One region of the Ligilactobacillus sp. Marseille-Q7487 genome, then DNA from elsewhere that is predicted to be linked to it. Evidence: predicted binding sites of a transcription regulator. Region 1 holds the regulator's gene; each other region holds the start of a gene.

Region 1 (6,015 bases):
AATCCTCAAGCTTGTTGATTTGGACTTGTTGTTTTTCATAATTTTTCCATTGTTGTTTGAGACGTGCAGCTTTTTCATCAATATAATAAGAGTAGTTGCCCTTATAGTAATGGCAAGTTTGTTGACTCAATTCATAAACTTCGTTGACAACTTTATCTAAAAAGTAACGGTCATGAGAAACAATTAATAAAGCACCTTGATAACTTTGAAGATAATTTTCAAGCCAAGTTAAAGTTTCAATATCAAGATGGTTAGTTGGTTCGTCTAAGATTAATAAATCACGTTTTTCTAAAAGTAACTTTGCTAAAGCTAAACGTGTTTTTTGCCCTCCGGATAGAGAAGATATTGAGCGTTGATAATCTGTTTCATAGAAGTGAAAACCGTGTAAGACTGAGCGGATTTCATTTTCATAACCATAACCATTTTGTTCTTTAAAATCATGTTGTAATTGATCATAACGTGTTAAAAGTTGTTGATATTTGGTTGAATGATGGTCAATATCTTGGGCCATTTGTTGTTCGAGTAGGTGCATTTGCTCTTCAATTTTTTTAAGATGTGCAAAGACACTCAACATTTCTTCAAAAATTGTTTTATTTGAGGTTAACTCACTATTTTGGGCAAGATAGCCAATTGTTAAATCTTTGCGTTGACTAATTTTACCTGCATCGGGTTTGGTTTGTCCAATGAGCATTTTGATGAGCGTTGATTTGCCAGCTCCATTGCGCCCAACTAAAGCAATTTTTGAATTATCTTGAATATCTAAATTAACATTTTTAAATAAAATCTCTGCACCAAAATGTCGTGCAACTTGTTGGACTTGCAATAAAATCATGTAAATCACCTTTTCTATTTAATTTAGCCATGAATAAGTGTACCATTAGAAATTACACTTGCGCTAATGTGATACAGCAATATCTCTTAAATTTGCATGGTCGCGCTTTTTTAGATATTCTTTTGTAATTATAGATTAATTATATCATGACGGGCGTCAAGATAGTTTTTACTCTATCTTTTTTATTATACTGAAAATAATGAAAAAAAGTAGACTTGTATTTTTGATGAAAAATGTTATTGTTTTAGAGCTTAGATTAAATTGACATAGTAATAAGTTTTCGCTGATATATGCTACATCATACTTAAATATCCAATTGTAAAATGATAAAGCGTGTTAAGTAATTGAGTTTATTGTTTGTACTAAATAAAGCTAGTAGCGTAACTGATAAATTTTTGTAAATATAAAAAGTTTTTTGTATTTTTTCTTGATTAAAAAAGCGCGAAATTTTTTCTGAAAGTTTGTGAAATAGTTACATAACGTTTTTAAAAAAAGGGATAAGACGGCATTTTTTTTGTGCAGAATAGTTCAAATTTAAATACGCGTATGTTAAAATTGATGTATATAGTTTTAATAGGAAAGGAGTCTAGGTTTGAATGGTAGCAGCTACAATTCCACAAGCAACCGCAAAAAGACTACCAATTTATTATCGTTATTTAAATATTTTGGCTGATTCTGGTAAAAAGCGTGTTTCTTCAACGGAATTAGCAGAAGCAGTTAAGGTTGATTCTGCCACTATCAGACGAGACTTTTCATATTTTGGAGCATTAGGGAAACGTGGTTATGGTTATGACGTTGAAAGTTTACTAGAATTTTTCAAGAAAACTTTGAATCAAGATAAGCTAACTAATGTAGCCTTAATTGGTGTCGGTAATTTGGGACATGCGTTGTTAAACTTTAACTTCCATAAAAGCAATAATGTGCGTATTAGTGCGGCCTTTGATATTAATGAAGAAATCACTGGTACAATTCAAAGTGGTGTTCCAATTTATCCAATGTCTGATATGAAAGAACAATTAACTGTACAACAAATTGAAGTTGTAATCTTAACCGTTCCTTCATCGGTTGCGCAAAAGGTAACTGATGAGTTAACCGAAGTGGGGGTTAAAGGTATTTTAAACTTTACCCCGTTACGTATCACTGTGCCTGAGACAGTTCGGGTGCAAAATGTTGATTTAACTAATGAATTACAAACATTAGTTTACTTCTTGGATCATTTTGGACCAGGTAAATAAAAAATTCCCAAGTTTTCATGCTTGGGAATTTTTTTATTGAAAATTAAGCCACAAGACGATAGCGTTCATGATTAGATGTGCTAAAATCGGCGCTAAAATAGTATGACTATAGCGATAACAAAGTGCCAAAAGCATTCCAATCAACCAATAGGTTAGATAATGCCCATCACCATGAGCGACACTAAATAACATGCTTGAAGCGACTAAACATAGCCCAATATTAAAGTAATCACTTAGGTTACCATATAAAACTTTACGAAAGATTAATTCTTCGCAAATTGGAGCACAAATAACGATGACGATTAAATAATAAGGATATTTTTGTGTAATAGCTATCAAAAGATTGGTATTTTGTGAAAAGGCAGGTTGATGCAAAAAAATATTTTCAAAGTAAAGTCCAAATGTCTGGACGATAAAAAGTCCAATGCTTGTGCCTAAAATTAATAAGCTTAATCTTAGTTTATTAATTTTAACACCTTGCTCAATCTTGTTAGAAGCTTGATAGTGATGGTTTAAGCTTAGTAAGACTATGATCAAGCAAAGATTTAAAATAGTTAATATTGGATATAAGAAATCATTATTGGCAATAAATTGTCCACATAAAAGTTCTAACAGATTAAAGCCTAAATAAGTTGTCAGTAAAGCTAAAATATTTTTTTGCAGTGTCATCTTTAATCCTCCTAAAAAACTGTTTGTATTATAGCATTCTTTAGTAAAAGATTAAAGAAAGACTACAATTAGCAGATTATTTTTCAGATGAAAAAGCTTGATTTAACAGGCTTTATCGCTAAAAATTAGCACTCGACGCTTGAGAGTGATAAAAAAAGCTTGCATTTTTGGATGAAAGTGATTATAGTAGTAATTGTAAGTTGTTAGCACTCTAGTTAAGCAAGTGCTAAAAAAGATGGAGGGATCTACAGTGCTTAAACCATTAGGAGATAGAATTATTTTAGAAGTTCAAAAAGAAGAAGAACAAACAGTTGGTGGAATTGTTTTGGCAAGTAATGCTAAAGAAAAACCACAAACTGGTAAAGTTGTTGCTGTGGGTGCGGGTCGTGTCTTAGAAAATGGTCAAAAAGTTACACCAGCTGTGACAGTCGGCGACGTTGTTTTCTTTGACAAATTTGCAGGGACAGAAGTTAAATATGAAGATCAAAAATATTTAGTCGTACGTGAAGGCGACATCATTGCAATTGTCGACTAAGATAATTAGATTTTAGATAAGGTGGAAAATAAAATGGCAAAAGAAATTAAATTTTCAGAAGATGCACGTTCAAAAATGTTAGCCGGTGTAGATAAATTAGCAAACACCGTTAAATCAACAATTGGTCCTAAAGGTCGTAACGTTGTTTTAGAACAATCTTTTGGTTCTCCAACAATTACAAACGATGGGGTTACAATTGCTAAGGCCATCGAATTAGAAGATCATTTTGAAAACATGGGTGCAAAGCTTGTGGCAGAAGTTGCTTCTAAGACAAATGATATTGCTGGTGATGGTACCACAACAGCTACTGTTTTAACTCAAGCAATTGTTAATGAAGGTATGAAAAATGTGACGGCTGGTGCAAACCCAGTTGGAATCAGAATCGGGATTGAAAAAGCTACCGCAGCAGCTGTTGATGCTTTGCATGCAATGTCTCATTCCGTAGAATCTAAGAGTGATATTGCACAAATCGCCGCAATTTCTTCTGCTAGTGAAGAAACAGGGGCTTTGATTGCTGATGCGATGGAACGTGTTGGTAACGATGGTGTGATTACAATTGAAGAATCTAAAGGAATTGATACTTCTTTAGATGTTGTTGAAGGGATGCAATTTGACCGTGGTTATCTTTCACAATACATGGTAACTGACGAAGATAAGATGGAAGCCGAATTAGAAAATCCATACATCTTGTTGACAGACAAGAAGATTTCTAACATTCAAGAAGTTTTACCATTATTACAAAGCATCGTACAACAAGGTCGTCCATTATTGATCATTGCCGATGATGTTGATGGCGAAGCCTTACCAACCTTAGTGTTAAACAAGATTCGTGGGACATTTAACGTGGTTGCTGTGAAGGCACCTGGTTTTGGTGATCGTCGTAAAGAAATGTTACAAGATATTGCGATCTTAACTGGTGCAACGGTAATTACGGATGATTTAGGTTTACAATTAAAAGACACAACGATTGAACAATTAGGTTCCGCTGGTAAAGTGACTGTAACTAAAGAAAATACGACAATCGTCGAAGGTGCGGGTATTAAAGAACAAATCGGCGAACGTGTAGCGCAAATTAAAAAACAAATTGAAGATACAACTTCTGATTTCGATCGTGAAAAATTACAAGAACGTTTGGCTAAATTAGCCGGCGGGGTAGCGGTTATTAAAGTTGGGGCTGCTACTGAAACAGAATTAAAAGAACGTAAATACCGCATTGAAGATGCTTTGAACGCAACACGTGCTGCGGTTGAAGAAGGTTTTGTGCCAGGTGGTGGTACTGCCTTAGTAAATGTTATTGATAGTGTTGCAGCTTTACAGGAAAGTGGCGATGTGCAAACTGGGATTAACATTGTTAAACGTGCTTTAGAAGAACCAGTTCGTCAAATTGCTATCAATGCTGGTAAAGAAGGTTCTGTAATCGTTGAAAAACTTAAGGAACAAAACCCAGGTGTTGGTTACAACGCAGCAACCGACGAATGGGTAGACATGATTGCATGCGGAATTGTTGATCCTACTAAGGTAACACGTTCTGCTTTACAAAACGCCGCTTCTGTTTCTGCTTTATTATTAACAACCGAAGCAGTTGTAGCCGATAAGCCAGAACCAAAACAAGAAATGCCAATGCCAAATCCTGGAATGGGCATGATGTAAGCTAATTAGTTTTTCAATTAGTATTATTGATTTATAAAACAAGCTAATAGATGGATGTTTCTTTGAATTGACAAAGGAGCATCTATTTTTTTATTAGTAAAAAGCTTTGTTTAAAGAAATAAAGATTAACACATATTTAAATTTTGAAGTATAGGCGAGTTTTTATGGAAAATTTATAACAAAATTGTCCAAATATGGTAAGATAATAATGATACCATAGTGAAGGTTACAGGCCTTTTAGCAAACGCGTTTTGCTAATAAAAGAAAGAGGACAATTTATGTATACAGTTATTGCGTCACTTTTTGTGACTACAATACTTGCGGTTATCTTGGTACCTTTTGTAAGAAAGTTAGCATTTAAGGTGAATGCTGTTGATAACCCAAATGCACGTAGAATAAATAAAACTCCCATGCCAACTATGGGAGGCTTAGCAATTTTTATCGCTTTTAATGTTGTTAATTTTACTTTACTAAAAAATCAATTTCCAATAGGACAGTTAGGTGCGCTTTTCATTGCAGAATGTATTATTTTAGCCACAGGCATCTTAGATGATATTTATGAATTAAAACCTTGGCAAAAGGTAGTAGGAATTACCTTAGCTGCTTTAATCGTGTATTTTGCCGCTAGTGTTCGTATGACAACCTTAACTTTACCGTTTTTTGGTGTTGTTTATCTAGGGTGGTTAAGTTTACCATTGACGATTATTTGGATTTTAGCAATTACTAATGCGATTAATTTGATTGATGGATTAGATGGATTAGCGACAGGTGTTGCTATTATTGCCTTGACGACAAGTGCATTGACTGGATTTTTCTTTTTAAACGTAACAAATACATTTGTTTCGATTATGATGTTTAATTTGGTCGCTGCATTGGTTGGATTTTTACCTTATAATTTCAATCCAGCTAGTATTTATTTAGGCGATACCGGGGCTTTATTTATCGGCTTTATGATTTCGGTGTTTTCGCTATATGGACTAAAAAATGCAACGTTTATTACGATTATTATTCCCGTTGTAATCTTGGGGGTACCAATAACGGATACTTTATATGCGATTTTACGGCGTCTGTTAAACAAACAACCAATTTCTCAA
Region 2 (6,015 bases), 1.2 Mb from region 1:
TTTCCATTCTTGGGTCTTTGAAAAATCAAGGTTAGCTGCGGTTACACGCAAACCCATGTCTTGGGAATTCATTGCATTTTGGTAACGGTGTGCGGCTTCAATTAAAGCCTTAGATGGAATACAACCAACGTTTAAGCAGACACCGCCAATGTATTCACGTTCAATCACAGTAACTTTTTGACCTAATTCAGCTGCATGAATTGCAGCAACATAACCACCAGGGCCCGCCCCGATGACAACTGTATCTAGTTCGATTGCGAAATCTCCAACAACCATTCTTATCCCTCCATTAATAGCAATTCTGGTTCGCCAAGTAATTCTTTCAAGCGGTTAAGTGCCTTTTGAGCAGTTGCACCGTCAATCACACGGTGGTCAAAGGCCAAGGAAAGTTTCAAGACTCTAGCAGCCATGACTTCATCGCCTTGAACAACTGCTTCCTTGGTGATGCGACCAATACCTAAGATGGCAACTTCTGGCCAGTTAATGATTGGTGTAAAGAATCCACCACCAACAGAACCGATGTTAGTTAAAGAAATGCTTGCATGTTTCATATCTTCAACTGTTAATTTACCTTCTTTAGCCTTGGCTGTGTTTTCTGTGATTTGTTTTGCGATGCCAAATAAACTCATTTGATCTGCATGCTTGATGTTTGGCATAAACAAACCACGTTCAGTATCGGTTGCGATACCAACATTGATGAAGTCATTAAAGATCATTTGCTTGTTGTCCATATCAACAACTGAGTTAAAGATTGGGAATTCTTTAAGCACAACAGCAACGGCTTTGACGATGTAAGCCAAGAAGGTTAGGCGGACATCTTTTTGTAAAGCCAATTCTTTGTATTTTGCACGATGTTCCCATAATTTATCCACGACAACTTCATCAAAGACATGAACGTGTGGGATTTCTTGAACTGAGCGTGCCACTGATTTAGCGGTTGCGTAACGAACAGCTGACATTTTTTCAGCATGTTGTGGCCAAGCTGCATCGGCAATAACTTGTGGTGCTTTAGTTGGTTGTTTAACTTCTTGTTCTTCACTAACAACGATTGGAGCACTACCTTGAGTTAAGAATTGATCGATATCACTACGTAAAATTTGGCCGTGGTTACCTGTACCCTTAACTTGAGTCAAATCAACACCTTTTTCACGTGCATAAGCGCGGACTACAGGCATAGCTAAAACAGGTAAGCTGTGGTCTTGAACGCTAGGTGCATTTGTAGCTGCGATTGCTGGTGTGGCAGGGGTTGTTTCTTGTGGCTTAACTTCAGCATTAGCTTCTTGAGCAGGTGCTTCTTCTTGGCTTTCATCAACATTACCCAAACCTTCAGCAACTTCAAGTTCGATCAAAGGATCGCCAACTTCGGCCGTTTCACCTTCAGCCACTAAGATTTTAATAACTTTACCAGCCACAGGAGATGGTAATTCTTCTACTGATTTATCATTTTCAATTTGTACTAATTCGCCGTCAACTTGGACTTCGTCGCCTGGCTTAACGTGCCATTCACCGATTGTTCCTTCGGCGATACCTTCACCGATATCGGGTAATTTAAATTGATATCTACTCATTAATTTTTACCTCCAATTAGTAGTTCACGATTTCTTTGACCTTAGCGATAATATCGTTTTTATTTGGTAACCATGCATGTTCTGCTTCACCAAATGGATATGGTGTATCTGGCGCATAAACACGACCGATTGGTGCTTCTAAAGACATAATGCCTTTTTCAGCAATGATTGTAGCTACTTGGCTAGAAACACCAGCTTGTTGTTGTGCTTCTTGTACCAAGACAACACGTCCAGTTTTTTGAACAGAAGCGAGGATTGTTTCTTCATCAATTGGTGAAACTGTTCGTAAGTCAACAACTTCAACATCGATACCTTCTTTAGCTAAAGCATCAGCAGCTTTTAAGCTTTCTTGAACCATGTAGCCATAAGAAATGATAGTCAAATCTTTACCTTCACGTTTAACATCTGCTTTGTCTAACGGGATAGTGTACATTTCTTCAGGCACTTCTTCTTTGACAGAGCGATAAAGTTTCATATGTTCCAAGAAGACAACGGGATCATCTGAACGAATCGCAGAAAGTAATAAACCTTTAGCATCGTATGGACCACTTGGGATCACAACACGAATTCCTGGTGTTTGTGCCATCAAACCTTCTAAACTATCAGAGTGAAGTTCAGGAGTATGCACACCACCACCAAATGGTGCACGGATTGTCACTGGCATTTTACGGCTCTTACTCATACGGTAGTGAGTCCGTGAGATTTGACCAGCAATTTGATCCATAACTTCAAATACAAAACCAAAGAATTGGATTTCACAGATAGGGCGGAAACCTTGTAAAGCTAAACCAAAGGCTAAACCACCAATACCAGATTCAGCTAGTGGAGTATCAAAAACGCGGTCTTTACCGTGAATGTCTTGCAAGCCATCGGTTGCACGGAAAACCCCACCGTTACGTCCAACGTCTTCACCAAAGATTAATACTTTGTCGTTGTTCTTTAATTCTTGGTCCATGGCTTCTGTAATAGCCTTAATCATTGTGATTTTTGCCATTTTATTTAGCCTCCTTTGCCTTGAAAACCGCAATTTGATCTTGTAAGGTTTGCGGTGTATCGATAAATGTGTTTTCTAAGAATTCACTGATCTTTTGAACAGGAGCTGCTTCAGTTTCTTTGATTGCTTCGTTGATTTGTTCGTTGAATTCTTCTTCCCAACTTTGTTCTAATTCAGATGTCCAAAGACCTTTTTCAAGCAAGTATTTACGCATTCTGATCAATGGATCTTTTTGTTGCCAATCGCCTTCTTCAGCAGAAGTCCGGTAACGTTTTGGATCATCACCGGATAATGTATGTGGACCATAGCGATAGGTTAATGTTTCGATTAAAACAGGGCCGTTGCCAGCAACGCTCCAATCACGAGCAGATTTAGTAACCGCATAAACGGCTAAAGCATCCATACCATCTACTTGAACGCCAGGGATTCCGGCAGCAACAGCTTTTTGTGCTAAAGTAGGTGCAGCTGTTTGCAAAGCACGTGGCACAGAAATAGCGTAACCGTTGTTTTGAACAAAGAAGATAGCAGGTGCTTTGAATGCGCCGGCAAAGTTCATTCCTTCGTAAAAATCACCTTCAGAAGTACCACCATCTCCGGTGTATGTGTAAGCGACATTAGGTTTTTGATTTCTCTTAAGACCTAAAGCAACACCGGCAGCTTGTACATATTGTGCGCCAATGATGATTTGTGGTGGTAAAGCTTGTAAACCTTCAGGATACTTGTTTCCCAAAGCATGACCTTTTGACCACAAGAATGCTTGATAAAGTGGTAAACCGTGTTGAACTAATTGTGGAATATCACGGTAAGCGGGCAATAAAAAATCTTCTTTTTCCATTGCAAAGTTAGAAGCAATTTGGCTTGCTTCTTCGCCAGCTGTTGGAGCAAAAAAGCCCAAACGACCTTGGCGGTTAAGTTTGGTTGAACGTTCGTTTAAAACACGTGACCAAACCATTTGTTTGAAGAGTTCTACTAACTCTTCATCGCTCAATAAAGCAGCCAACTCTTGATCAACCACTTTTCCGGTTTCATCTAAAACACGGATAGGTTCAATCACAGGGGCTGCGTTTAATTTATCAAAATCTATTCTACTCATCTATAAAGCCTCCTAAATCAGTTATTGCTACAATAAGCAATTTTTTAACTATATGACAAAAAACCGACAAACAAATCATTTCTTTACTGTAACGCTTACACAATGAATGTTACTCTGTTTGTTTAACGTTGTAAACATTGTTGCATCTTGCACATATTGTATATATATGTTAAATAACTGATAATAATTGAAATTAATATGCTGAAAAAAATTTTAAATTGTGCACAATGTGATTTTCTTCACTAATGTCTTTAAATTAATCTTTAAAATTTTTATTAAGAAGGTAACCTGATATATTGACGATATGCATCTTTTTAGACGATTTTCCAGATAGGACTAGTTTTTTTGCGTGAAAAATTGCATAATTTAATGTAGTTAGATAAACTTAAAACAAACATAATTTGTTTGTGATGGAGGTAATATAAGATGCTTTTAGGAAGTGTTGAAGCCGGCGGGACAAAATTTGTCTGTGCGGTCGGTGATGAAAATTATCAAGTAAAAGAAATGGTCCAATTTCCAACGACTACACCTGAAGAAACATTAGCTAAGACAAGTGAATTTTTTGCACAATTTCCTGATTTAAAGGCAATCGGGATTGCATCATTTGGTCCGATTGAAATTCGCAAGGACTCGCCTAAGTACGGCTATGTGACAACTACACCAAAGCCAGGTTGGCATGATGCTGATTTCTTAGGAACATTAAAGAAGACCCTAGATGTACCAATGGCATGGACAACTGATGTAAATGGTTCGGCTTATGGTGAATACGTTGCTTACAAGGATGCCGGTCAAGAATTAAGTTCATTAGTATATTACACAGTCGGAACTGGAATCGGGGCTGGAATCGTGATCGATGGCAAGCTAGTAGGCGCGAAGGGTCATCCAGAAATGGGCCATGTCTTGGTAAAACGTCATCCAGAAGACTTAGCTTTCAAAGGTGTTTGCCCATATCATGGTGATTGTTTAGAAGGCGTGGCAGCTGGCCCAAGTTTTAAGGCGCGTTTAGGGATTGCCGGCCAAGATGTACCGTTTGATAACCCAACTTGGGATATCGTGGCCTATTATGTGGCCCAAGCCGTGATGCAAGCGACTTTAACCGTGCGCCCAGATAAAGTTATTATCGGTGGTGGGGTGTCTAGCGAGACATTCTTGCAAAAAGTTCGCGTGCAATTTAGCGAAATGTTAAATGACTATGTCGAAGTCGGTGATTTGGCTGAATATATCGTGATGCCAAAAGTTGCTAACAATGGTTCGGCAACTTTAGGTGATTTTGCCTTAGCAAAGCAAGCTTTAGAAGAAGGGAAATAAGTGATTTTAAAGGTAGTTGTTGTATGCAACTGCCTTTTTGTTCAAAAAAAGCGCAAATTTTTAAGAAAGAAAACATATTTTTTTAATTAAATCTGTATAAGATAGTCATATTTTTTTCACAGGTAAGCATTAGTATATAAGCATACCCAATAGCAAAACAAGTTTCATAACTTTTTTTCTCTATAAAAAGTAAACATACTAAAAGTGCTTATCTTTATAGGAAAGACTACTCTTTTTTCTTCGCGGTTTTCCCCTTAACCGCGAAGTTTTTTTATTTTTGTGGAAACTTAAAAGAATAAAAAACCCCTGAAATCACATGGGGCTATAATGCCTTCTAAGTATACAGATGAAATATATAAAATCATCGTATACTTGGAGGGTATTTTTTTATGGGAAGAAAACCAAAATTTAGTCCAGAACAAAAATTAGCTATTTTAAAAGAAGTAAAGAAGACGAGTATTTCGCAAGTTCTAAATGAGTATTCTATTGATAGAAAAACATTAAATAGTTGGAGGCTATTGTATAAGTATCAGGGAATCGACGGACTTAATAGTAAATCCAATAATTAGAGATATTCTCTTAAATTTAAAATTTCTTTGGTCGCTTCTTTTAAAGAATCAATAGATTCTGCACTCGAATTCGCAATAAAAAATGGAGTGAAATCAGATAAACAACTTTTTGATTGGATAAAACGGTATAATGAATTTAATATAGAGGCGTATTCGCCTAGAAAGAGAGACTCAAGTATGCCTAAAAAAAGAAAGCCCGCCAAAAAAACAACCTTTGAAAAACGTTTAAAGATAATTGAAGACCTTATTAAACATAATCTAAATTATAACTTAGTCGCAAATAAGAATAATGTCAGTTATATTCAAGTATATAACTGGTATAAAAAATATACAGCTAGTGGTAATAATCCTGAATCACTACGTGATAATCGTGGAAAATCAAAACCAGAAGAATCATTGACCGAACTTGACCATCTCAAAGCTGAAAATCGTCTACTAAAAGCCCAACTTAAACAACAAGAAATGGAGATAGCCTTCGCAAAA
Region 3 (6,015 bases), 480 kb from region 1:
ATAGATATAACGTGCAATCTTAGCAGCATCCAAAGCAGACCCACCACCGATAGCTAAAACAGTATCTGGTTTGAAGCTTTGCATTTGTTTTGCAATTTCAATTGTTTGACCTAAAGTTGGGTCTGGACGAACAGAACCATAAATATCTGTCTTAACAGGTGTTGTACGTGCGTTTAATTGGTCGTAAATCTTTTCAACAAAGCCAAATTGTACCATACCTGGGTCAGCAACGATAAATGCACGTTCGATTGTTTCATATTCATCTTGCAAATATGAAATAGCATTCTTTTCATAGTAGATTTTTTCTGGTAAACGAACCCATTGAGGACGGTTACGACGTTTTGCAACTGTCTTGATGTTCAATAGGTCAGATGTTGATAAGTTATGTGACAATGAATTCTTCCCCCATGAACCTGTACCAAGTGTCAAACTTGAACGCAATGCATCTGTATAAACATCACCGATACCGCCGACAGAGTCAGGTTGATTTACTAAGATACGAGCAGCTTTGGTCTTGTCAGCAAATTCTTCAACAAATGGATCTGCTTGTGAACCAATTTGAATAGCAGAGTTATGACCTGCGCCTTGATAATCTAACAAGGCAGCCACAATCTTGATTCCATCTTCACGGTCTTTTGCCTTGTAAACAGACAAGAGTGGAGATAATTTTTCAGAAGATAATTTTTCACCAATATTCTTTGGATCAAGTTCAAATAATAAAACATCTTTGTCAGCTGGTAATTTAACACCTGCTTGTTCGCAAATCCAACGAGCTGGACGACCAGCAACTGGACCGTTAACACCATGACGATCGTTGAAGACGAAATCTTCAATCTTCTTGTAATCAGCCTTAGGTACTAAGTAAGCACCGTTAGCTTGCATCTTTTCTAACCATTCCTTATAGATAGGAGCTTCGACAACTGCTGAGTTTTCAGTTGCACAAATCATCCCGTTATCGAAACGTTTAGATAATAATAAATCTTCTACCGCACGATCCAAATGAGCTGTATGATCAACAAACACAGCACCATTACCAGCACCTACACCAAGAGATGGGTTACCAGACTTCAAAGCGGCATTAACCATGCCAGGACCACCAGTTGCCAAGATTGAAGCAATCTTAGGATTTTGAATCAAAGCTGTTGTGTTTTCAATAGATGGTGTTTCTACCCATTGAATGATATCTTTTGGAGCACCTGCGGCAACAGCTGCTTCATAAACGATCTTAGCTGCATGCACAGAACAGTTTTGTGCTTGTGGATGGAATGCAAATACAATTGCGTTACGTGTTTTTAATGCCAAGATAGATTTAAACATTGCTGTTGAAGTTGGGTTAGTTGTAGGAACGATACCTGCTAAAACTCCAAGTGGTGCAGCAATCTTAACTTGACCTTTAATTTTATCTTCTTCAATCACACCAACCGTTTTATCATGTTTGATTGCATGATAAACATTTTCTGTTGCAAAACGGTTTTTGGTATCTTTATCTTCAACAACCCCACGGCCAGTTTCATCAACTGCTTCATGCGCTAACATTAAAGCTGCTTCTGAACCTGCTAGAGCTGCTGCTGCAACGATTTTATCCACTTGTTCTTGGGTAAATGTTGCATATTGTGCTTCGGCTTTAAGTGCCTTTTGAACTAAGCCGTCTGTGTATTCACGTGCGGCTTGCATCTTTTCTTCTTCTGATAAAACTTTCTTATCTTTTTCCATAATTAAGATTCCTCCTGATATAGCCAGGTTATTTTTAACAAACCAGCTTAACACTAAATGTGAAAAACTTCACTTATTATATTACAACTATGTGTTATCGATTTCAATACTTTTTTTATTTTTTTTGTAACTTTTTTACGGTGAATTTTTTAATGTATAAAAAATATCTATAAAACAAAACCTTGATTTTACTAGTTGTTTAAGGGCTTACATTGTTTTTGTAGCAGCATTTTGAACTTTGTTTTGTTTTTCACATATCAAATAGAATTTTTCGGTGAAATATAACTCCAATTTAAATAATTTTATTACCAATCATTATTTGCTCAAATTTTCACGATTATTTAAATTTAATAGCATTAACACAAATCAATGCATCATGCAATTCAATTAATCTTTTTATCTTTACACAAAACAAAAAACGCTCCCTCTTAAGAAGCGTTTTTCAATGAATAATATTTATTTGATAACCTTAGCAATCTTTCCTTGTTCAATATAAACTGCCAAAATAGATAAATCAGCCGGATTAACACCACTAATCCGTCCAGCTTGAGCAAGTGTCGTTGGTTGAATTTTTGTCAATTTTTGTTGAGCTTCTGTTGCCAATCCTTCAATCGCACTATAATCGATATTTACAGGAATCTTTTTGGCCTCCATCCGCTTTAATTTTTCAACTTTCTCGTAAGCCTTCTTAATATAGCCTTCGTATTTATATTGGATTTCAATTTGTTCAATCACACGTGAATCTAAAGGTGTTGGAGCACTTGGAATAAATTGACTTAGATCCGCATAACTGACATATGGACGCCGTAAAAAATCACTGGCTAAAACGCCATCTTTTAAAGGATTATCGTTATGAGCTTGTAAATATGCGTCAACTGCTGGATTTGGCTTAATCCGAATGCTTTCAAGTCGTTGTTGTTCGGCTAAAATAGCTGCCTTTTTAGCTTCAAAAGCCGCATATTGTTCTTGGTTAACCAAACCTAATTCATGTCCAAGCTCAGTCAAACGTAAATCAGCATTGTCGTGGCGTAAAATTAAACGATACTCGGCACGCGAAGTCAATAAACGATACGGTTCATTGGTCCCTTTAGTCACCAAATCATCAATCATCACTCCAATATATGCATCGCTACGTTTTAAAACAATCTCTTCTAAGCCTAAAGCATGTCTCCCGGCATTAATTCCAGCAATTAAACCTTGCCCTGCAGCTTCTTCATATCCTGAAGTTCCATTGGTTTGACCAGCTGTATACAATCCCTTGATTAACTTAGTTTCTAGAGTTGGACGCAATTGATAAGGAGAAACAACATCATACTCAATCGCATAACCCGGACGCATCATTTCTGCATTTTCTAAACCAGCAATCGAATGCACCATTTCTTGTTGAATCTCTTCTGGTAGTGAAGTTGACAAACCTTGAATATAGTATTCATCTGTCGTTTTGCCTTCCGGTTCGATGAATAATTGATGGCGTTCTTTATCTGCAAAACGCACTAATTTATCTTCGATAGATGGACAATAACGTGGTCCTACACCTTCAATAACCCCGGTAAACATCGGTGCACGATCCAAATTATCACGAATCACACGATGCGTCTTTTCGTTAGTATAAGTCAACCAGCAAGAAAGTTGGTCCTGCGGTGCTAAATATGCTTCATCTGGTGTCATGAAACTAAAATGATTAGGCTTTTCATCGCCAGGTTGTTCTTCTGTTTTGGCATAATCAATCGTGGTTCCATCAACACGTGGTGGCGTTCCTGTCTTAAAGCGTTTGAGTTCAAATCCTAATTTCTCAAGATTTTTGGACAATTCCATTGCTGCTTGGGTATTATTAGGTCCTGAAGAATACATCAATTCACCAATGATAATTTTTCCACGTGCAGCAGTCCCCGTTGTCAATACCACTGCTTTAGCACCATAACGTGCACCAGTATTAGTGATAACCCCTTTAATTTGACCATCTTCTACGATCAAATCATCAACAATGCCTTGACGCAATGTCAAATTGGGTTGTTTTTCTAACGTATGTTTCATTTCTAGTGAATAGCGATGTTTGTCGGCTTGAGCACGTAAGGCACGTACAGCCGGGCCTTTCCCCGTATTAAGCATACGCATTTGCACATAGGTTTTATCGATATTTTTGCCCATCTGTCCACCTAAAGCATCGATTTCACGTACAACAATTCCTTTAGCCGGACCCCCGATTGATGGATTACATGGCATAAATGCCACCATATCTAAACTAATAGTCATTAATAATGTTTTATTACCTAAACGTGCTGCTGCCAAAGCTGCTTCACAACCAGCATGACCCGCTCCCACGACAATCACATCATAGCTTTTAGCATGGTATTGTTTCCCAAATTGCATTATTTATTCTTCCCTTCTATTTACCTAAACAAAATTGACTAAATAACTGATCTAACAATTCATCTTGATATGATTCACCAGTGATTTCACCTAACAATTCCCATGCTTTAGTCATATCAATTTGACAAAGGTCCACTGGCATTCCTAAGCTTATCCCATTTAAAACCTCTGCTAGCGAATCTTTAGCTTGATTAAGCAAAGCAATATGCCGCGCATTGGTTACTAATACTGTTTCTTGCGAGTTTTCAATGCCACCAAAAAATAACGCGGCAATCTTTTCTTCAAGCACATCTAAGCCATCTTGGGTCAAAACAGATGTCGTTAAAATAGGATCAGCATCAACTAATTTATTGACCTCTTCAATTTCTAATTGTTGCGCCAAATCAGTTTTATTTAAAATAACCAAACGTTTTTTATCCTGTGTTAATTCTAGTAATTGACGGTCTTGAGGAGTTAATTTTTCACTAGCATTTAAAACTAGCATCACTAAATCTGCTTGCTCGATTGCTTTTTTAGAACGTTGCACCCCAATTTGTTCAACTTTATCATCTGTTTGCCGAATCCCAGCTGTATCAATTAGTTTTAATGGAACACCACGCACATTAACATATTCTTCAATCACATCACGTGTCGTTCCGGCAATATCAGTTACGATAGCCTTATCTTCATGCAACAAGTAGTTTAACAAGCTTGATTTACCAACGTTAGGCCGCCCAACAATTGCCGTAGCCAAGCCTTCACGTAAGATTTTACCTTGATTAGCAGTCTGTAATAATTTAGCAATCTTAGCTTGTAATTGATCAGCTTTATCAGCTAATAACTTAGTCGTCATTGTTTCAACATCATCATATTCAGGATAATCAATATTAACTTCCACTTGTGCTAAAACATCCAAAATTTCTTGCCGTAAACCCCTAATCAATTTAGCCAAATTCCCATCAAGTTGGTTAAGTGCTACCTTCATTGAACGGTCAGTCTTTGCCCTGATTAAATCCATTACAGATTCCGCTTGAGTTAAATCAATTCGTCCGTGTAAAAAAGCACGTTTAGTAAATTCACCTGGTTGCGCTAGCCGTGCACCATGTTGTAAAACAAGCTGTAAAATTTTGTTGGTCGATACAATTCCACCATGACAGTTGATTTCAATCACATCTTCACGCGTAAATGTTTTGGGTGCTAACATCACCGAAACCATTACCTCATCAATTACTTCTTTAGTTTGCGGATCGATGATATGCCCATAATTAATCGTATGACTAGCAACCTTGGTTAAATCTTTACCCTTAAAAACTTTTTTAATGACAGTTAAAGCTTCTTCACCGCTTAAACGGACAATTGAAATAGCTCCTTCACCGGGTGGTGTGGCAATTGCCGCAATCGTATCAAATTCTGTCGTATGCACTGTCGCCATCAAAATCCCTCCATCTTTAGTTTTACTCACACTTAAGCTATTTTTGACCGTAAAAAAAGCGCCTACTCCACGTTTATTTGTACACAAAAAAACGTGGATAAAGCACTTTGACTACTTTATCTATCATGAGATAAGAATGATTACTACCAATATACTTTTTAAAGACAAAAAAGTCAACTAAGGAATTAGAAAAGACACAGTAACTTCTAGAAATGTTAATGCTATCAAATCTAAGAATTATCGGGTTAAAAAAATAAAAAGACGAGCATTTCAAGAACAAGAGTGCTAACGGATAAGACTGTTCTATTTATCGTTATGAGTATATTAGCTAAACTTACTGACATGAAAAGGCTTAAAAATATATTTAAGCTATCCATTTTTTGTATTTGTAAATATTACCAAGCAACAGCATATACTTTCCCATATTTTTTAGCAATCGCTTTAGCTGTAGATACAATTGCTACACCAACATCACCACCACCAACGATAGCTACAATTATTCCAACAACAGCAGCAATATT
Region 4 (6,015 bases), 320 kb from region 1:
ACAACAAGCAAATATTCAAAAAAAGTTAAAAAAAGCAGATGTAATTACTTTGACCGTTGGTGGTAATGATTTAATGAAAGTTTTACAGGATAATTTTTTATTGTTAGCATCTAACCAACTAGATAGTGCAATGCCTAAAGCTGAAAAAAAATATCAAAAATCACTGACAGATTTACTATCAAAAATTCGTAGTTATAACAAAAAAGCACCAATATTCTTATTTAGTATTTATAACCCATTTTATGTTTATTTTCCGCAAATAACTGACTTGCAAAAATATACTAACCGCTGGAATCAAATTGCGCAAAATGTGGGTGAAAGTACAAAAGAAGTGTATTTTGTCGATATTAATCAACAACTTTCACAAGGACAATATTTGAAACAATCTAAGCAAAAATTGAAACAAACAACGCCTGTTGATTTGACGAAAATATCTAGTGATAAACTTGAAAATATTTTAACTAACCAAGAAGAAAAAAATAACTACTTATCAAGTGCTGATCATTTCCATCCTAATTTAAAAGGTTACAAATACATGGCTTCACAGTTGTATCAAGTTATGCAAGCTAATAAAGATAAGTGGCAAAAGGAGTAACGAAATGCAAACACGTAAACAAAATAAGATTTTGAAAAAGAAAATAAATCCATGGAAGTGGGCTTTTATTGTATTATTAGCTTTGATACTTGCAACTGGAGCGTTCATTTGGCTTAAGGTGACGATGCCAAGTAATGATCAAATACAGATTCAAAAAAGTGCTACACAATTAATAAAGGCACAACAAACGGCGGATATAGATGTATCGATGAATAAAGAACAGCTCAATGCTGCAATTAATTATTATTTAGCTAAAAAAGAAAAAAAGGGTATTAAATATCGTTTTTTACTAGATAAATCGGCAATTTTGATGGGAACAACAAAAATTTTAGGGAAAGATGTATCTTTTACTTTATATACGCAACCTAAATTAGATAAAGAAGGTAACATTATGCTTAAAGCAAAGTCAGTAGCAATTGGCTCATTGAATGCACCGCCTAGTTTTATCTTAGGTTACATCAAAGGAAATTATGACCTAGGTCAAGGAGTGCGTATCAATACTAAAAAAGAGACAATCACACTAGACTTAAATAAAATTGTTGAAAAACAAGGTCTTACAGTAAAAGGCCAAGAACTTGATTTAAATAAAGATAAATTTTTATTTAAAGTTTCGATACCATTAGAGTAATCAAGGAGATTAAAAATGAAAAGACAATCTTTTTATCAGTATTTAATGACTCAAAGAGATCCTAATGCAATTGATGAAATAGCACAATTTGCTAATAATGCTTTTTATGATCAAAGTTTTCCTAAACAAGCAAGTGAGTATGAAGAAGTTTCAGCTTATCTAGAATTAAATGCAGGCTATTTGCCAAGTATGTCGGTATTTGACGATGCTTGGCATAATTATCTTGAAAAATTAGCTTAGATATCAAAGAGGAATTTTTATGCGAAAAGAAAGGCGAAATACTAAAAAATATAGTCTGGGGGTAGTAGTACTAATTGGGGTATTAGCTCTTTTTATAGGAGCAAGTGGAATGTATTGGTTATTAAATGATCAATTAAATGCTTTACAAAAAACAAATAAATCGTTAGCAAAAATTAGTACAGTTTATCAAGCCATTTCAGATAATTACTATCAAGATGTTAAAGCTAATAAATTAACCGATAGTGCGATTGAGGGGATGGTAAAAAGCTTAGATGATCAATACTCAGAGTATTTAGACAAACAGGCAACAAAAAATCTTAATGAAACTATTTCTAGTAGTTTTGTAGGCATTGGTGTCGAAGTTACTAAGGATGATCAAGGAGTTAAAATTACAGCAATCACACCCAATTCACCTGCGCAAACAGCAGATTTACAAAAAGGGGATATCATTTTAAAAATCGATGGTAAAAAAATTGATAATAAAAGTTTAAATCAAGTTACTAAATTGATTAAGGGAAAGGCTAATACTGAAGTTAAAATGACGTTTAAGCGTCAAGATAAAATATTAACTAAAACACTAATGCGTAAAGAAATTAATGTAGCAACCGTAAATGGTTTTATTGATTCAAACGATAAACAAGTTGGTTATATTCAGATTACTAGTTTTTCGAAACGAACAACACAAGAGTTTAAAACTATGATTAAGAAATTACGAAAATCAGGTGCTAAAAAATGGATTATTGATGTGCGGGATAATCCAGGTGGCTTGCTAGATCAGGCCTTGAATTTATCATCGATGTTTTTGAAAGACGGTAAAACAATTATGCAAATTGAAGATAAACAAGGTCAAAAGCAAGTATACAAAGCACAAGCGAAGTATGATAAAGGGTTTAAGATTTTTGAACCAACCACGGTTTTGATTAATGGAAATTCAGCTAGTGCTGCTGAAATATTCGCAGGAGCCTTGAAACAAAGTGCGCATGTTAAGTTGGTAGGAACTAAGTCTTTTGGGAAAGGGACAGTACAAACTACTATACCATTTAAAGATCAAACAGAGCTTAAATTAACAATTGCAAAATGGTTAACACCTAAGGGAAATTGGATTCATCATAAAGGCTTACAACCAGACATAACCGCAAATAGCACGGTTTTTACCACCCAAGGTGTAATAAATGGTAATTATCAGCTTGGCGATGAAAGTCTTCAAGTTTGTATTTTACAAAAAATCTTAGCAGATTTGGGCTATACAGTAACAGTGAATGGGACTTTTGATGAAACGACCAAAAATGTTGTAGCACAGTTTCAACAAGAAAATAAACTGCAAGAAAATGGGAAAATAACGCAAACAACTTTAAATGTAATATTAGCTAAGTATCGTCTTCTTAAAGATACAGCATATCAAAAAGCAATTAATTTGTTAAAATAGATAGATAAAACACATCGTTTTTTACGATGTGTTTTTGTCATATCTAGTAAAAATATGTATACTAGTGAGTGAAAATAAATTTATTCAGTGAAGGTAATAAAATGCAAAAAATAAAAAAGATTAGATTTGGTTATTGGATTCCATTGATCTTTTGTGCTGTTTGTTTGGCTTTATTTATTCGTTTATTTGTACTGGTTCCTTTACAAGTTGAAGGAGATTCAATGGAACCAACCTTGCATAATCGTGATGAAGTATTAGTTAGACATTTTGGTAAAATCAAGCGTTTTGATATTGTTGTAATTAAAATGCCGAGTGGTGAAACTTATATAAAGCGCGTAATTGGCTTGCCTGGTGAGAAAATCGAATATAAAGATGATAAACTTTATGTTGATGGTAAATATATTTCTGAAAAGTTTTTGGAACCATTGGATTTAGATGCCAAACAAACATATACTTCGGATTTTACCTTAAAAGATTTGTTAAATGTAGATACAGTACCTGAAGGAAGATATTTTGTTTTAGGCGATAACCGACGAATAAGCAAAGATTCGCGAACTTTTGGTGCAGTAAAAACAGAATGGATTCAAGGACAGGCTGTTTTGACATATTGGCCGTTAAAAAATTTTAGTTGGCTATAACTTATAATAAATATTCGAAGAATGTGAAGTGTAGCACAAACAACTGCATAAAATCGCGCTTTTTGACAGAAATATAAGAATACATTTACATTGTATATCAGAATTTTCTTTTGACATTTGTCACAAAAGAATGTATTATATGTCTTGAAAGCGCTAATAATCTATTGCTTTTAAACACCCAAGGAGGTTAGTTATGGAAAAAATGGTTATGAAAGAATGGGAAGGCTTTAAAGCTGGTAGATGGCAAAGAGAAATTAATACCTTAGACTTCATTAAGCAAAATTATACTGAATATACAGGTGATGATAGCTTTTTAGAAAAAGCCGCTCCATCAACAGAAAAATTATGGAATAAGTTACAAGAGTTATTTGAAGTACAACACGAAAAAAATGGCGTGTATAACATGGATAATAATATCCCTGCAACAATTACTTCACATAAACCAGGTTATTTAATTAAAGAAGAAGAAAAAATTGTTGGTTTGCAAACTGACGAACCATTGAAGCAAGCATTTATGCCATTTGGTGGGATTAACATGGCTAACAAAGCACTTGTTTCTAATGGTTATGAAACTGACGATGAAATGACATTTATCTTTAACAAATGGCGTAAGACACATAACCAAGGTGTGTTTGATGCTTATACAGATGAAATGCGTTTAGCGCGTAAAAACAAGATTATTACAGGTTTACCAGATGCTTATGGTCGTGGCCGTATCATCGGCGATTACCGTCGGGTAGCTTTATATGGTATTGACTACTTGATGGAACAAAAGAAAAAAGACTGGAGCTTGATTGGTAATAAGGTAATGACAGACGATGTAATTCGTTTGCGTGAAGAAGTTACTGAACAATATCGTGCTTTAGCTGATATGAAAGAAATGGCAGCTTCATATGGTTACGATATTTCTAAACCAGCAACTAATGCTAAAGAAGCTATCCAATGGCTTTACTTTGGTTATTTAGCAGCTATCAAATCACAAAACGGTGCTGCAATGTCAATCGGTCGTATTTCTGCATTCTTAGATATTTATATTCAACGTGATTTAGATCGTGGTTTGATCACTGAATTTGAAGCACAAGAATTAATCGATCATTTAATCATGAAATTACGTATGGTTAAATTTGCACGTACTCCAGAATACAACCAATTATTCTCTGGCTTCCCAATTTGGGCAACATTATCAATTGCAGGGATGAATATCGATGGCCGTTCCTTAGTAACTAAAAATGATTTCCGTATCTTGCATACTTTAATCAACATGGGACCATCCCCAGAACCAAACTTGACTGTTTTATATTCTTCACGCTTACCAAAAGGCTTTAGAACATATGCAGCTAAGATTGCGCGCCAAACATCATCAATCCAATTTGAAAATGATGATTTGTTAAGACAATACTGGGGTTCTGATGACGCAGCGATTGCATGTTGTGTGTCTGCAACTGTTATCGGTAAAGATATGCAATTCTTCGGTGCTCGTGCTAACTTGGCTAAAGCTGTTTTGTATGCAATTAACGGTGGGGTTGATGAAATCACCAAGATGCAAGTTGGCCCACGCTTTAGACCAATGGAAGGCGATACGCTTGATTATGATGAATTTATCGAACGCTACAAGGATATCATGGATTGGTTAGCTGAATTATATGTAAATACTTTAAATGTAATTCACTACATGCATGATAAGTATGCTTATGAAGCTCCACAATTGGCTTTGATGGATACGCATTTGAAACGGACCTTTGCAACAGGGATTGCTGGTATTTCTCATGCGGCTGATTCCTTGATGGCGATTAAACATGGTAATGTTAAGGTTATCCGCGATGAAGATGGCATTGCTGTTGACTATATTCCACAAAACGAATTCCCAACTTATGGTAATGACAACGATGAAGCTGATGAAGCAGCAAACTGGATTTTAGAATACTTCATGAGCCAAATCAAACGTCAACACACATACCGTAATTCAACTCCAACCTTGTCATTATTGACAATTACTTCAAACGTTGTTTATGGTAAGAACACAGGTAACACTCCTGATGGTCGTCGTGCGGGTAAACCACTTGCTCCAGGGGCAAATCCAAGTTATCATGATGGTAAGTTCTTAGGTGAAAAGAATGGCTTGCTTGCATCCTTAAACTCAACAGCTAAGTTAAACTATGCATGTGCATTAGATGGAATTTCTGATACACAAACAATCAATCCAGGCGCTTTGGGCCGGACTGATGATGAAGACATGCAAATTGATAACTTACGTAACGTGTTAGATGGTTACTTCGATAAAGGTGGTTACCACCTAAACGTTAACGTCTTTGGGCGTGAATTGTTAGAAGAAATGGACAAGGATATTGATAATCCTAAGTATGCTAACTTCACTATTCGTGTTTCTGGTTATGCAGTTCGCTTTAGAGATTTGACACCAGAACAACGCCGTGACGTTATTTCTAGAACTGATCATCGTATGATGTAAGATAAGTGATTGATAGACCGA

The links. Region 1 encodes Rex, which represses fermentation and respiration genes when NADH is low (regulators of the CRP and FNR family bind a similar motif). Its sites were predicted from a motif close to TTGTGAANTANTTCACAA; they were not measured.
Positions count from the first base shown of each region.
Region 2: a site for Rex is predicted at 3,883-3,900, ahead of pdhA (pyruvate dehydrogenase (acetyl-transferring) E1 component subunit alpha). Genes of this name have one in related genera too.
Region 3: a site for Rex is predicted at 1,952-1,969, ahead of adhE (bifunctional acetaldehyde-CoA/alcohol dehydrogenase). Genes of this name have one in related genera too.
Region 4: a site for Rex is predicted at 3,636-3,653, ahead of pflB (formate C-acetyltransferase). Genes of this name have one in related genera too.

Region 1 is NZ_CASCJC010000001.1:566,044-572,058, forward strand. It holds gene QM017_RS02770 (ABC-F family ATP-binding cassette domain-containing protein) at 1-832, opposite strand, end outside; gene QM017_RS02775 (redox-sensing transcriptional repressor Rex) at 1,429-2,067, shown strand; gene QM017_RS02780 (type II CAAX endopeptidase family protein) at 2,101-2,736, opposite strand; gene groES (co-chaperone GroES) at 2,987-3,271, shown strand; gene groL (chaperonin GroEL) at 3,305-4,921, shown strand; gene QM017_RS02795 (MraY family glycosyltransferase) at 5,200-6,015, shown strand, end outside.
Region 2 is NZ_CASCJC010000001.1:1,788,669-1,794,683, reverse strand. It holds gene lpdA (dihydrolipoyl dehydrogenase) at 1-276, opposite strand, end outside; gene QM017_RS08795 (dihydrolipoamide acetyltransferase family protein) at 279-1,568, opposite strand; gene QM017_RS08790 (alpha-ketoacid dehydrogenase subunit beta) at 1,585-2,562, opposite strand; gene pdhA (pyruvate dehydrogenase (acetyl-transferring) E1 component subunit alpha) at 2,564-3,655, opposite strand; gene scrK (fructokinase ScrK) at 4,082-4,963, shown strand; gene QM017_RS09280 (transposase) at 5,353-5,532, shown strand; gene QM017_RS09275 (helix-turn-helix domain-containing protein) at 5,710-6,015, shown strand, end outside.
Region 3 is NZ_CASCJC010000001.1:82,799-88,813, reverse strand. It holds gene adhE (bifunctional acetaldehyde-CoA/alcohol dehydrogenase) at 1-1,713, opposite strand, end outside; gene mnmG (tRNA uridine-5-carboxymethylaminomethyl(34) synthesis enzyme MnmG) at 2,170-4,083, opposite strand; gene mnmE (tRNA uridine-5-carboxymethylaminomethyl(34) synthesis GTPase MnmE) at 4,100-5,494, opposite strand; gene QM017_RS00365 (uberolysin/carnocyclin family circular bacteriocin) at 5,890-6,015, opposite strand, start outside.
Region 4 is NZ_CASCJC010000001.1:881,917-887,931, forward strand. It holds gene QM017_RS04420 (SGNH/GDSL hydrolase family protein) at 1-595, shown strand, start outside; gene QM017_RS04425 (YpmS family protein) at 600-1,223, shown strand; gene QM017_RS04430 (YozE family protein) at 1,239-1,463, shown strand; gene QM017_RS04435 (S41 family peptidase) at 1,483-2,889, shown strand; gene lepB (signal peptidase I) at 2,991-3,527, shown strand; gene pflB (formate C-acetyltransferase) at 3,736-5,994, shown strand.